DNA from 3 places in the Pseudomonas sp. CCI3.1 genome. Region 2 is predicted to be linked to each of the others. Evidence: predicted binding sites of a transcription regulator. Region 2 holds the regulator's gene; each other region holds the start of a gene.
What was found. Region 2 encodes sigma-54, which starts transcription at its own class of promoters, with help from an activator protein. Its sites were predicted from a motif close to ANTGGCATNNANNTTGCTNT; they were not measured.
Positions count from the first base shown of each region.

Region 1 (4,907 bases), 760 kb from region 2:
ATGGCTGTACCCCTCGATGGGCGCGCCTAACCGGTCAGGTATGGCGTCGGCGCAGCCCTGCAGCGAGAGGGCGCTGATTAACATCACCAACAGTCCACGGATCACGGCGTCGGACATGTGGCAGGCTCCTGCATTTTTTGAGGGAATTTATAGGGGTAGTTGGGTGAGCGGGGCATCATCAGACCTGCCGTAACAGCGACTTGGTTGCAGGGTAGAAAGTGAACATTGACGACACCTAAGCGTTCATACGGCGCAACCGCCACAACGGCACGATGGCGGGTGTACTTGGCTTCGTGCTCTCGGGCGGCCTTGGACCAAGCATCGGAATAGCGGGGTTTGGGCCAGTTGGCGGAATCAAACGGATTGGGGTCTTTCTCCCACTCGACCACTACCGTCAAACCGGGGTGCCATTTCACGGGAAGCGTCGCGCAGCACATTTGCCCGCCGCCGTATCCGTAGGGCGCCAAATTGGGCCCGCCATTCTTATTCACCGAAAACCGGTTAATCGCTGCCGAGGTATGGCTGTACCCCTCGATGGGCGCGCCTAACCGGTCAGGTATGGCGTCGGCGCAGCCCTGCAGTGAGAGGGCGCTGATTAATATCAAAAGGGGCAAGCAGTTCATAAGTGGGTCTTGTCTCTTGTCAGGCTTATTGAAAGAAGAGCACCCAGTGCAATGCCAGTGGGTGTTTGCTAAGTGCCTTTAAAGTGTTAGTGAGATTATTGAAACGCCCGTGAGGGTGGCTGGAGTTCAGGCGTCTTATAACTATCAAGTCTAGTGTTGGCAAAATCAAATGCTCTTTATGGTGTTCATAAAAGTTTGCCAATGCAGGGGCGGCTGAAGTGTATAAACAAATAAACGAAACTTATAAAAGTGCGCAAGAAGTTGCACAGTGTTGGTCGGTTTCTTGTGTTTTAGTCTGCAGATAACTGTTCGCCAGTTTGTTCTTGTAATAAGTGTGCAACTTCTTGCGCACTGGTTAATACCGAGCATTTGCGTGAATTGTCGGCGCCAGGATTTTCAGAGGCAGGTTGGGGCAAGGGAAGTGCAAGGTTTTCCGGATTTTGCCTCGTCAGCGACACGTTTCTGGCCATGCATTGCCGCAACCGGCATAACCCCGCCGTTTTCATCCCGCTGATCTTGCCCCGTACCTCACCCCACCCCCTCGCAAACCCGCGCTGCATGGCGTCAAAAAATAGTTGGTGCGCAAATTGCTTTAGCCATCGCAGTACAGCGGTGGGCGGCAAGCGTCCGTCAGACAGAGGAAAGACTGTGGACAAGTACCTTTATGTGGCAATGACCGGCGCCAGTCAGAACGCACTGGCGCAAAAGGCCCATGCCAACAATTTGGCGAACATCTCGACCAACGGTTTTCAGCGTGACCTGGAACAGGCCCGCTCGATGCCGGTGTTTGGTGACAGCTTTCCGGCGCGTGCCTTTGCTCTGAGCGAACGCCCCGCGACCGACTTCACTCCCGGCGCTCTGGTTGAAACAGGGCGCGATCTGGACGTGGCCGTGTCCGGCGATGGCTGGCTGGCCGTGCAGGCACCTGACGGCAGTGAAGCCTATGTGCGTACCGCGAGCATGAATGTGGATGCCCTGGGCATTCTGCGTGCTGGCAACGGGATGCCGATCATGGGCAACGGCGGGCCGATCGCGGTACCGCCCCAGCAACAGATCGAAGTCGGCCAGGACGGCACCATCAGCATTCGTGCCCAGGGCGAAGGCCCGCGGGTGATGGCGCAAGTGGACCGCATCAAGCTGGTCCAGCCCGACCTGAAAACCATGAGCAAGGGCCTGGACGGCCTGATCCACACCAACGACGGTCAGCCGGCGCCAGCCGATGCCAACGTGCAGGTGGTTTCGGGGTTTCTGGAGGCGAGCAACGTCAATGCCGTCGATGAAATGACCTCGGTGCTGGCCCTGTCCAAGCAGTTCGAGTTGCACATCAAAATGATGAACACCGCCAAAGAAGACGACCAGGCCATGACTCGCGTCTTGTCCATCAGCTAATTACTTGAACGCAGCGCCGAAAAATCGGCGCGCGAGGAGAGCACCATGCTTCCGGCACTGTGGGTTGCAAAAACAGGTTTGGCTGCACAAGACACCAACCTGACCACCATTTCCAACAACCTGGCCAACGTGTCGACCACCGGTTTCAAACGTGATCGCGCCGAGTTTCAGGACTTGCTCTACCAGATCAAGCGCCAGCCAGGTGCCCAGTCGACCCAGGACAGCGAACTGCCGTCGGGCCTGCAAGTGGGCACCGGGGTGCGCATCGTGGGCACGCAAAAGAACTTCGCCGCCGGTAGCCTGCAGACCACCGACCAGCCGCTGGACATGGCAATCAATGGCCGTGGTTTCTTCCAGATCATGCAGCCCGACGGGACCACGGCCTACAGCCGCGACGGTACTTTCCACCTGGATGCCAACGGCCAGATCGTCACCGCCAGCGGCTTTGCCCTGGAACCGGCGATTGTGGTGCCCGCCGATGCCCAGACCTTCACCGTCGGCCAGGACGGTACCGTGTCGGTGACCATCGCCGGCAACCCGGCCGCCCAAGTGATCGGCAACGTGCAGACCGCCGACTTCATCAACCCGGCCGGTTTGCAGTCCCAGGGCGGCAACCTGTTCCTGGAAACCGCCTCCAGCGGCGCGCCGCAGATTGGCACCCCGGGCCTCAACGGTTTCGGTCTGACCATGCAGAGCATGCTTGAGACTTCGAACGTCAGCACCGTGGAAGAAATGGTCAACATGATCACCACTCAGCGCGCCTACGAGATGAACTCGAAAGTGATCTCCACCGCTGACCAGATGTTGTCGTTTGTCACGCAAAACCTGTAATTACGTGAAATAGCGGGAGAGCTCATGAAGCGCTTGTTTTCTGTTCTGGCACTGGGCGCCATTACCTTTGTGGCGGGGTGCGTCAGTCCGCCTCCGCGGGCCAACGACCCGTACTACGCCCCTGTCCTGCCGCGCACGCCGCTGCCGGCTGCGGCCAATAACGGTTCGATTTACCAGGCTGGCTTCGAGCAGAACCTGTACAGCGACCGCAAGGCGTTCCGCATTGGCGACATCATTACCATCACTCTGAACGAGCGGACGCAGGCGAGCAAAAACGCCAACTCGGCGATCGGTAAAAACAGCAATACCAGCATCGGCCTGACCTCGTTGTTCGGCAGCGGCCTGACCACCAACAACCCGCTGGGCAGTGGTGACCTGAGCCTCAATGCCGGTTACAGCGGCAGCCGTGCCACCAAGGGCGACAGCAAGGCGGGGCAGGGCAACAGCCTTACCGGCTCGATCACCGTGACCGTGGCCGACGTGCTACCCAACGGCATCATCGCCGTGCGTGGTGAGAAGTGGATGACCCTGAACACGGGCGACGAACTGGTACGCATTGCCGGTCTGGTGCGGGCGGATGACATCGCCACCGACAACACCGTGTCTTCGACTCGCGTGGCCGATGCGCGCATTACCTATTCGGGGACCGGCTCGTTTGCCGATGCGAGTCAGCCAGGCTGGTTTGACCGATTCTTCCTTAGTCCGTTATTCCCTTTTTAACCGAGTCTTTCCAAGTGAATCGAGCCATGCCCAACCTCAAGCATTTGCTGGCAGCCGTGTTGCTGTTGTCGACCTCCCTGGGCGTTCACGCCGAGCGGTTGAAAGACATCGCCAGCATTTCTGGCGTGCGCTCCAACCAATTGATTGGTTACGGCCTAGTGGTCGGGTTGAATGGCACGGGCGACCAGACCACGCAAACCCCGTTCACCCTGCAAACGTTCAACAATATGCTGTCCCAGTTCGGCATCAAGGTACCGCCGGGCTCGGGCAATGTGCAGCTTAAAAACGTGGCCGCGGTGTCCATCAGTGCCGACTTGCCAGCGTTCGCCAAGCCGGGGCAGGTGATCGACATCACCGTTTCGTCCATCGGCAACTCCAAAAGCCTGCGCGGCGGTACGCTGTTGCTGACGCCGCTCAAGGGCATCGATGGCAACGTGTATGCGATCGCCCAGGGCAACCTGGTGGTAGGCGGTTTTGATGCAGAAGGCCGTGACGGCTCGAAGATCACCGTCAACGTTCCGTCAGCCGGACGCATTCCGGGCGGCGCCTCGGTGGAGCGTGCGGTGCCCAGTGGCTTCAACCAGGGCAACAGCCTGACCCTGAACCTCAACCGTTCTGACTTCACCACGGCCAAGCGCGTAGTGGACAAGATCAACGACCTGCTCGGCCCGGGTGTGGCGCAGGCAATTGACGGTGGCTCGATCCGTGTGACCGCGCCGCTGGACCCAAGCCAGCGGGTGGATTACCTGTCGATCCTGGAAAACCTCGAAGTCGATCCGGGGCAGGCGGTGGCCAAAGTCATCATCAACTCGCGCACCGGCACCATCGTGATTGGCCAGAACGTCAAGGTCTCGCCTGCCGCCGTGACCCACGGCAGCCTGACCGTGACCATCACCGAAGACCCGATTGTCAGCCAGCCCGGCCCGCTGTCCAACGGCGAAACCGTGGTAGTGCCGCGCTCGCGCCTCAATGCCCAGCAAGAAGCCAAGCCCATGTTCAAGTTCGGCCCGGGCACCACCCTGGACGAGATCGTAAGGGCGGTGAACCAGGTCGGCGCGGCGCCAGGGGACTTGATGGCGATTCTCGAAGCGCTGAAACAGGCCGGCGCCTTGCAAGCCGACCTGATCGTGATCTGAGGCCGACGTTATGGACATGCATAAGAGCGGGGTGGTCAGTGGCAGCGATTCGGGAGCGTTTACCGACCTTAATCGGCTGAACAACCTGAAGGTCGGCGACCGCGAAAGCGACGCCAATATGCGCAAGGTGGCGCAGGAATTCGAGTCGCTGTTCCTCAACGAAATGCTCAAGTCCATGCGCTCGGCAAACGAAGTGCTGGGCAAGGAC
Region 1 is NZ_JAVIWO010000001.1:1,449,578-1,454,484, reverse strand. It holds gene RGV06_RS06655 (DUF3304 domain-containing protein) at 1-117, opposite strand, end outside; gene RGV06_RS06650 (DUF3304 domain-containing protein) at 102-623, opposite strand; gene RGV06_RS06645 (flagellar basal body rod protein FlgF) at 1,272-2,012, shown strand; gene flgG (flagellar basal-body rod protein FlgG) at 2,058-2,843, shown strand; gene flgH (flagellar basal body L-ring protein FlgH) at 2,868-3,563, shown strand; gene RGV06_RS06630 (flagellar basal body P-ring protein FlgI) at 3,590-4,699, shown strand; gene flgJ (flagellar assembly peptidoglycan hydrolase FlgJ) at 4,710-4,907, shown strand, end outside.
Region 1: RGV06_RS06645 (flagellar basal body rod protein FlgF) is a predicted target of sigma-54. The motif match lies at 1,198-1,217, and genes of this name have one in related genera.

Region 2 (4,907 bases):
TCGAGCTGATCGACTCGGTGCGCATAGCCCGTACCGACGAGAAAAAACGCACCACTATTATTACCAGTACACGCATGACTGTATTCCCGCAGAAGCAATATGCGCAGACCGAGCGAGACGTTAGAATCGACGGTGCTGGCGGCGTTACTACTGGCAAGGGAATGAAAGCATATTTGAAAGACGGCAGGATGGACCTGCTGTCCAACGTAAGAGGACAGTATGAGTCTCGTTAAAACCCTCCCTTTATTGCTCAGCTTGAGCGCAGCACTGGGAAGCGTGAGCGCCTGGGCTCTGCCGAACGACAACGAGCAACCTATCCGCATTCAGGCCAACGAAGCACAACTGGATGACAAGCAAGGCATCGCCACCTACAAGGGCGATGTGATCATCACCCAGGGCTCGATGAAAATCACCGGCAACACCGTCACCATCACCCGTAACGCAGCGGGCGAAATCGACGTGGTGACCTCCGTAGGCAACCTGGCTTACTTCGAGCAACTGCAAAAAGCCACAGATCCTAAACCGGTTCAGGCTTACGCCGTGACCATTCAGTACCATGCGCCGCAAAATCGCATCGTGCTGATCGACAAGGCCAAAGTCATCAACGACGGCAACACCACCGAAGGCGAGAAAATCGTTTACGACACGGTGAAACAAGTCGCCAACGCCGGTCGTGCAAATGGTAGCCAGGTAACAGCGCCTCGCCCACGCATCGACATGGTGATCCAGCCCAAGAAGAAAACCGACCCGCAGAAGGCCCAGTAATGGCAACTCTGAAAGCCCAGCATCTGGCCAAAAGCTACAAGAGCCGTCAGGTAGTACGTGATGTCAGCCTGTCGATCGACAGCGGGCAAATCGTGGGCTTGCTCGGCCCTAACGGTGCGGGCAAGACTACGTGCTTCTACATGATTGTCGGCCTGGTGCATGCCGATCAGGGTCGCGTCCTGATCGATGATCTGGATGTCAGCCACGAACCGATGCACGGCCGCGCACGCGCCGGCATTGGTTACTTGCCGCAGGAAGCCTCGATTTTCCGCAAACTGTCTGTAGCGGATAACATCATGGCGATCCTCGAGACACGCAAGGAGCTCGACAAGGCCAGTCGGCGCAAAGAGCTGGAAAGCCTGCTGCAGGAGTTCCACATCAACCACATCCGCGACAACCTGGGCATGAGCCTGTCGGGTGGTGAACGTCGCCGGGTCGAAATTGCCCGCGCCTTGGCCACTGCGCCCAAGTTCATCCTCCTCGACGAGCCGTTCGCCGGGGTTGACCCGATTTCGGTGGGCGATATCAAGCAAATCATTCATCACCTCAAGGCCAAAGGCATTGGCGTGCTGATCACCGATCACAACGTGCGCGAAACACTCGATATCTGCGAAACCGCTTATATCGTGAACGACGGACAGTTGATCGCTGAAGGTGATGCAGAAACGATTCTTGCCAACAAACTGGTGAGAGAAGTTTACCTGGGCCACGAGTTCCGCCTGTAAATCCAGGCATGGAGCGTGTTGCCAGAGCACCAGGGGCAGTAAAAAGTCCCCATGATTTTTATTGCCCAGCCGCTCATTGGCGCGCTCTAAATTGGTTTGCCCATCGCCGTGGAAACTAATTGAGAACGCCCCCTAGGCAAACGCACCGGTTTCAGGCATATAATTTGCTTATGTTTGGCGCTCACGCGCCCTGTAGTGGATGGCGCCATGTGCGCCGGCGAATAAGGTGTTAAGCCCCTGCCATGAAACCATCGCTAGTCCTGAGAATGGGCCAGCAGCTGACTATGACACCTCAGCTGCAACAGGCCATCCGCCTGCTCCAATTGTCGACCCTCGACCTGCAACAGGAAATCCAGGAAGCCCTGGAGTCCAATCCGATGCTCGAACGCCAGGAAGAAGGCGACGACTTCGACAATGCAGACCCCTTGGCCGACAACATCGAGCAAAAACCCAATACCGACGTTCAGGAGCCCACCTATCAGGAGTCCGCACAGACTGTAGACAACCTGGAAGACGGCGACTGGGGCGACCGCATCCCCAACGAGCTGCCTGTGGACACGGCCTGGGAGGATGTTTATCAGACCAGCGCCAGCAGCCTGCCAAGCAACGACGATGACGAGTGGGACTTCACCACCCGTACGTCTGCTGGCGAGAGTCTGCAAAGCCACTTGCTATGGCAGTTGAACCTTGCACCGATGTCCGACACCGACCGACTGATCGGTGTAACCCTCATCGACTGCATCAATAACCAGGGCTACCTGGACGAAACCCTCGAAGAGATTCTCGAAGCGTTCGACCCTGAGCTGGATATCGAACTCGACGAAATTGAAGCCGTATTACACCGCATTCAGCAATTCGAACCCTCCGGCATTGGTGCTCGTAATCTTGGCGAGTGCCTGCTGCTGCAATTGCGCCAGCTCCCGGCCAAGACGCCGTGGCTGAGCGAAGCCAAACGCCTGGTCACGGATTACATCGACTTGCTGGGCGCACGCGACTACAGCCAGCTCATGCGCCGCATGAAGCTCAAAGAAGACGAGCTGCGCCAGGTCATCGAACTGGTACAAAGCCTCAACCCGCGCCCCGGCTCGCAAATCGAGTCCAGCGAAGCCGAGTACGTCGTTCCGGACGTGATCGTGCGCAAGGATAACGAACGCTGGCTGGTAGAACTCAACCAGGAATCAGTGCCACGCCTGCGGGTGAACCCGCAATACGCAGGCTTCGTGCGCCGTGCCGACACCAGTGCCGACAACACCTTTATGCGCAACCAGCTGCAAGAAGCGCGCTGGTTTATCAAAAGCCTGCAGAGCCGCAACGAAACCCTGATGAAAGTGGCGACCCAAATCGTCGAGCATCAGCGCGGTTTTCTGGAGTATGGCGACGAGGCCATGAAGCCACTGGTACTGCATGACATCGCAGAAGCAGTGGGCATGCACGAATCCACCATTTCGCGTGTTACCACACAAAAATTCATGCATACCCCGCGTGGTATTTATGAGCTGAAGTATTTTTTCTCCAGCCACGTCAGCACCTCTGAAGGCGGCGAATGCTCCTCCACTGCCATCCGTGCCATCATCAAAAAACTGGTTGCCGCTGAAAATCAGAAAAAGCCGTTGAGTGACAGCAAGATCGCTGGTTTACTGGAGGCACAAGGTATTCAGGTAGCCCGTCGCACCGTCGCCAAGTACCGCGAATCCCTAGGGATAGCGCCTTCGAGCGAACGCAAGCGTTTGATGTAAGCCACGGACCCCGGCGTTTCAGTGGCAGGCTGCTCGGCCTGCCACTTTATGCAATGGCATCAAAGGAGAAACTGTATGCAAGTCAACATCAGTGGACACCAACTGGAAGTCACCGAACCGCTACGCGCTTACATCGGCGAAAAACTCGACCGACTTGAGCGTCATTTCGACAAGATTACCAACGTACAGGTAACGATGGCGGTCGAAAAACTGAAACAGAAAATCGAAGCTACCTTGCATATCCATGGAGGAGAAGTCGTTGCCAACGCCGAGCATGACGACATGTATGCCGCCATTGATCTGCTCACTGACAAGCTTGATCGCCAACTGAAAAAGCATAAGGAAAAGACCCAAAGCCTGCTCCAGGGCGCGACCGGTCGTTAATACTCCCTACCCATGATCCGACTTGAAAGTATCCTGACCCCCGGCCGTTCCTTGGTGAACGCGCCGGGCGGCAGTAAAAAGCGCGCACTCGAACACATTGCCAACCTGATCAGCCGCGAAGTGCCTGGTCTCGAAATGCAGGATGTTTTTGAGAGCCTTATCGCCCGTGAAAAACTGGGTTCCACTGGTTTTGGTAACGGCATCGCCATACCCCATTGCCGCCTCAAGGGCTGTGAGTCGCCTGTAAGCGCCTTGCTTCACCTCGACGCCCCTATAGATTTCGACGCCATCGATGGCGCGCCGGTCGACCTGCTTTTCGTTTTGCTGGTGCCAGAAGCGGCAACCGATGCACACCTGGAACTGCTTCGGCAGATTGCCAGCATGCTCGATCGTAAAGACGTGCGCGAAAGACTGCGCACCGCACCCAGCAACGAAGCGTTGTATCAGGTTGTTCTGGACGTACAGAACGGTCATTAATCATGCGCTTAGTAATTGTCAGCGGACGCTCCGGCTCCGGTAAAAGTACTGCCCTCGCCGTCCTTGAAGACAACGGTTTCTATTGCATCGACAACCTGCCGGCAGGTTTGCTGCCGGAACTGGCCGAGCGCGCGCTGATTCACACCGAATTGGCTCAGCCGTTGGTGGCCGTGTCGATTGACGCGCGAAACCTGCCAAGCCACTTGTCACGCTTTCCTCAGTTGCTTGAAGAGGTTCGCAACCGGCATATCCAGTGCGATGTCCTGTACCTGGATGCCGACGAAGAAACCCTGCTCAAGCGCTTCTCGGAAACACGCAGGCGTCACCCGCTCAGCAGTGCAAGCCGCTCGCTTGCCGAGGCCATTCGCGATGAAACCCAACTGCTTGGACCGATCGCCGACCTCGCTGACCTGACCATCAACACCACCAATCTGAACCTGTATCAGCTGCGCGACACCATCAAGCTGCGCTTGCTGAACAAACCAGAACCCGGCACCGCCTTTTTGGTTGAGTCGTTTGGCTTCAAGCGCGGGATGCCAGTGGATGCCGACCTGGTCTTTGACGTACGTTGCCTGCCCAACCCGTATTGGAAACCGGAACTGCGTGAGCAATCCGGATTGGATCAGCCGGTTGCCGACTACCTGGCAGCACAACCTGATGTCGAAGAAATGTTCCAGGACATCTCCAGCTACCTGCTGAAGTGGCTACCACGCTTTGCCGCAAGCAATCGTGCCTACGTAACGATTGGGATTGGCTGCACGGGCGGACATCACCGCTCCGTCTACCTGACTGAACGCTTGGGCAAGTGCCTGCAAGAAAC
Region 2 is NZ_JAVIWO010000001.1:2,210,177-2,215,083, forward strand. It holds gene lptC (LPS export ABC transporter periplasmic protein LptC) at 1-233, shown strand, start outside; gene lptA (lipopolysaccharide transport periplasmic protein LptA) at 220-765, shown strand; gene lptB (LPS export ABC transporter ATP-binding protein) at 765-1,490, shown strand; gene RGV06_RS10190 (RNA polymerase factor sigma-54) at 1,733-3,226, shown strand; gene hpf (ribosome hibernation-promoting factor, HPF/YfiA family) at 3,302-3,610, shown strand; gene ptsN (PTS IIA-like nitrogen regulatory protein PtsN) at 3,623-4,087, shown strand; gene rapZ (RNase adapter RapZ) at 4,090-4,907, shown strand, end outside.

Region 3 (4,907 bases), 1.3 Mb from region 2:
GTGGACAAATCCTCGGCGGCTTTCATCATCTTTACCTGGGTCTCGAACAACCGGCTCAGGCTCATGGTGCCCACCAGTTCATCAATGGCCGAGACGTTGCTGGCTTCCAGAAAACCCGAAGCCAGTTGCACGTTCTCGTCGGTGGCTGCAGGCATGCCATCGCGGGTTACCAGCAGCCCGGCGTTGTCCTTGCTCAGTTGGGCCGCGGGCACATCCACCAGCTTGATCTGGTCGACTTCGACCATCTGCGGCTCACCCCGGGGCAACACGGAAATACGTCCGTCGTTGGCAATACGGATGGAGTCGAACTGGGGCAGCACGATCGGCCCGCCCTCGCCCAGTACCGCACGGCCATTGATGGTCAGTTGCATGTCGGCGTCCACCTGCAAGCTGCCGTGACGGGTATAGGCTTCGCCGTCCTGCCCCTGTACCGCGATCAGGCCCGGGCCCTTGATCGCAAAATCCATGTCCCGGCCGGTGGCCATGAGCGCGCCAGCTGCCAGGTTCACGCCATTGCTCTGGGCCATTGCCAGATGGCGGCTGTCGTAGCCATAACCTTGCACCGGCACACTGACGGACTGTTCCAGATCACTGCGAAAGCCCGGGGTGTTGACGTTGGCCAGGTTATTGGAGCGCACGGCCAGGGCAGTCATCGTGCGGCTGGCGGCGGTCATTGCCGTGTATCCCAAACGATCCATGGGTCAGCCTCAAATGGAGTTGAAGAGCACTTGGGTCAGCTCTTTGTTGGTCGACAACACCTTGCTGTTGGCCTGGTAGTTACGCTGGCCTTCCATCAGGCCGACCAGTTGCTGGGTCATATCGACGTTGGAGTTCTCCAGCGCCCCCGCCGTCAGGTCGCCAAACAGGCCGGTGCCCGGGGTGCCTATCAACGGGTTGCCCGACTCGCCCGTAGCGCTCCAGCGCGTGGCGTTTTCGTTTTTCAGGCCGTTGGGGTTGATGAAGTTGGCCAACACCACCTGGCCTTGCAGCATCCGCTCACCGTTGCTGTAGGTGGCATAGACCTTGCCATCCTTCTCTACGGTGACACCGGTGTTTTCACCTGCGGGATAACCGTTCGGATTGTTGGTGGCCACCACGAAATCCGAGGCACTCTGGGTGCTGCGGGTGTAGTCGATATTGATGTTCATGGCATCCACGCCCGGCAGCGCGAAGTTGATATTGACCGGCCCCACCGGGGTGCTCAGTTGGCCCCTGGTATCGAAGGTCATCGGCTCGGGGCCGCCCACCTCAGTGTTGCCAACGTAGTAATGGACCTCCCAGGTGTTGTCCCCGGTCTTGACGAAATACTGCGTCAGCGAATGCTGTTTGCCCTGGGAGTCGTACACCGGCGTGGTTTGAGTGCTGGTGTAGCTGTTGAGGTTGGTCGGGTCGAACGGCGTGACTGTGACCACGTCCTTGTTGGCGTCCAGATTGACGGCAAAATCGATTTTGTCCGTGGCCTTGGCCCCCAGATTGCCGTTTTGCAGGCGCAGATCGCCCACCACACCGACCTGCAGATTGCCCGCAGCATCGACTGGGTAACCTTGCAAAAATTGCCCGCTGGCATCCACCAGATAGTTGTCGCGGTCTTTGCCAAAGGCACCGGCGCGGGTGTAGTTGATATCACCGCTTGAGCTGCGGGTTACGAAAAAACCGCTTTCGGAGATCGCCAGGTTCAAGTTGTTGCCTGTCGCAAAGTGCGAGCCGCCCAGGCCCATGCTTTGGGTCTGGCCCAGTACCCCGACGCCCATCGCCTGGGTGCCGGAGTACAGGCTGCCAAACTCGGTACGCGATGACTTGAAGCCCACGGTGCCGGAGTTGGCAATGTTGTTACTGATGCTGTTGAGTTGCTGGGACACGGCATTGAGGCCGGTCAGGGCAATGTTGAAACTCATGAACGTTGGCCTTGTGCAAATTGACTGAGAGAGCGCTGGAACGGGTTGGAACCACTGCGTGGCAGGAAGCTGGTTAACGGCGTGGGTTCACTGAACTCGGTGATCTTGTAGAACGGCACATCCCCCACGCCCTCAATGGCGAGCACCGGCCCGTCACCCCCAAGGCGCACGCTGCTGACCTTGCCCTTGACTTCAACCCTCAGGCTTTCACCGCTGCTGGATTTGACCTCGATATCGTATTTGCCCGGTTTGAGCCCCAGCGCCTGCGGGTCGATTTCGAAACCGACACGGCCAGGCTCACTGGGTGGCAGTGGAATTTCGGTCTTCACGCCGTTGGCATCGGTGAGCACTACCACCAGATCCGAAGCGCTGTGCTCCAGTTCCACCTCACCCTGGATCGGTTTGTCGGTGATGTTCAGTTCATCAACCGCCACCTTGACCACCTGCCCCACCAGCGTGGAGGCGCTCAGGTACTGCAGGTTTTCCAGTAGCACCATGTTGTTTTCAGTCAGTGCCGACATTTTTTCCAGGCTTTGTACCTGGGACATGGTGGCGAACTGGCTAAGGAACTCGCTGCTGTCCACCGGTTTGGTGGGGTCCTGGTTCTTGATTTGCGCAACCATCAACTGAATGAAGGTGTTCTGCATTTCGGCACCGTTGGATTTGGGGCCTTGCTGACCGCCCCCCCCCGGGGTGACGTTGTCATTGTTGACTGTACTCATCAGGCTTCTCCCAATTTCAGCAGGCCTTGCTGCATGCTCTTGATACGGTTGAGCACTTCCACCCCGGTTTCAAAACTGCGGGTGGCGGACATCATGTCGGTCATTTCTTCGATTTCGCTGATGTCCGGGTAGTACACATTGCCGGCGCGATCAGCCAAGGGATGGTCGGGTTCGTGACGCGTTTTCGCTTCGCGCCCCGCCGTCACCACATCCATGACCTGCACGTGGGCGCCGCCCATGCCGACGCCTCGGCTCAACTGGTTGTTTTCGTAAACTGCGGCGAATACCGGCTTGCGAGCCTGATAAACATCCTTGGCGGCGCCTGCAGCGGAATCCACGTTGGCCAGGTTGCTGGCCACGGTGTTCAGGCGCACGGTCTGGGCATTCATCGCAGAGCCGGCAATCTGGTAAATGGAGTCAAAAGCCATAGTGTTCAGCGTCCTTCGATGGCCTGTTTGAGGCCTCGAAATTTCATGTTGAGAAAGGTCAGGCTGGTCTGGTAGTCCGACGTGCTTTTGGCGAAGGCGGCCTGCTCCACACTCAACTCCACGGTGTTGCCGTCTTGTGCTGACTGCGCCGGTACGCGGTATTGCAGGCGGGCCTGCGTGCTCAGACCGGAAGATGACGCGTTGCGGCCCATTTCTGCGGCGAAGTCCAGATCCCGGGCCTTGAACCCCGGGGTGTCTTCGTTGGCCAGGTTGGCGGCCAGAATTTCGGTGCGTTTCATATGCAGCCCGAGCGCACGCGTATGCACACCGAGCGCGTCATCTATCCTTATACTCATTGCCTGTACCATTGATTGAAGTTGAGGTCATGCCTCTTGCCCGCAGGTAATTGCAGGAAGCGTGCCCACTTCAAAAAACAGGTTTAACTTGCTGATTTAAAAGAAATTAAATGAATACACGAAGAGTGTTAGCGGCCGCTTTGCTTCCGCTTCAGGCATCGAAGGGAGCACCAGGAGGAAGGCGCATTTCCTCTTGCGCGCCCATCGGCGCCCTACTGTTGCTGGCCTGCTCCGCGGCGGTGGCCGACGAGGCCCTTGACCGGCAAATCGATCAAGCCGTGGGGCAGTACTTCACCCTGCAGCTGATAGACAAAACCGCAGACCAGGGCTGGCAAGCGCCGCGCTTGACCCACAAGGTCTTTGCCCTGCCTGAAGGGGCGCCCACCGCCCCCTGCGAGCAGCCACTACAGATAGACAGCAGCGGGCATGACTGGCGGGGCTATGGCCGCGTGCGCCTGACCCTCACGTGCGCTGCACCTCAGTGGTCAGTTGACGTCACCAGCCAGGCCACGGTGTTTATCCGGGCGGTGGCCGCCGCGCAGATCATTGAGCGCGGGCAACTCATCACCCTGGCCATGCTCGGGTACCAGGAAGTACCGGTGACCCGCCAGAGCACCGGGCTCTTCAACAAGGTGGATGAGGTGGTCGGCCTGAGCGCCAAGCGACGCACCCGCAGCCAGCAAGTGCTGACCCGGGACATGCTGGTTGCGCCCTGGCTGGTCCGCCGTGGCGAACGCGTGACGGTGCTTGCCAACCACGGTGACATTCATGCCAGCACCCAGGGCGAGGCCCAGCAGGACGGACGCCTGGGCATGGTGATCAGGGTCAAGAACACCGCCAGCGGTAAAATCATCGAGGCCAAGGTGATCGGCAGCGGCAAGGTCAGCAGCACCTTTGAGCCGCCTGGAAAATAATTTGCCTAGGGATTTAAGTGTGTCGAATCATCGGTCGCCTTTTGAGTGTCAGCGGGCAGAACAAGCTGCACCGCGACAATTTCAACACTCAATGCTCACCAGGAATTTCGATCATGGCCCTGACTATCCACACCAACTACTCCTCGCTGCTGACCCAGACCAACCTGAACAAGACCAACAACGCCCTGGCCGTCAACCAGCAGCGCCTGGGCACTGGCCTGCGCATCAACTCTGCCGCTGACGACGCCGCTGGCCTGCAGATCGCTACCCGCATGAACGCTCAGTCCAAAGGCATGGCGGTGGCCCTGCGTAACGTCAGCGACGCGTCTTCGCTGCTGCAGACCGCTGATGGCTCGCTCAACGAATTGACCGACATCATGCAGCGCATGAAAGACCTCGCCACACAGTCTGCCAACGGAACGAACAGCGACGCCGACCGCACCTCGATGCAGGCCGAGTACGACGAGTTGGGCAAAGAAATGCACAACATCATGGAGAACACGGCTTACGCTGGCGAAAAACTGTTCGGCAGTGACGGCACCACCGGCAAATTCGGTTCGGCCGTGGCGTTCCAGATCGGCGCCAGCGCCGC
Region 3 is NZ_JAVIWO010000001.1:909,301-914,207, forward strand. It holds gene RGV06_RS04015 (flagellar basal body rod protein FlgF) at 1-698, opposite strand, end outside; gene flgE (flagellar hook protein FlgE) at 708-1,895, opposite strand; gene RGV06_RS04025 (flagellar hook capping FlgD N-terminal domain-containing protein) at 1,892-2,617, opposite strand; gene flgC (flagellar basal body rod protein FlgC) at 2,617-3,045, opposite strand; gene RGV06_RS04035 (flagellar basal body protein) at 3,051-3,401, opposite strand; gene flgA (flagellar basal body P-ring formation chaperone FlgA) at 3,620-4,315, shown strand; gene lafA (lateral flagellin LafA) at 4,429-4,907, shown strand, end outside.
Region 3: flgA (flagellar basal body P-ring formation chaperone FlgA) is a predicted target of sigma-54. The motif match lies at 3,450-3,469, and genes of this name have one in related genera.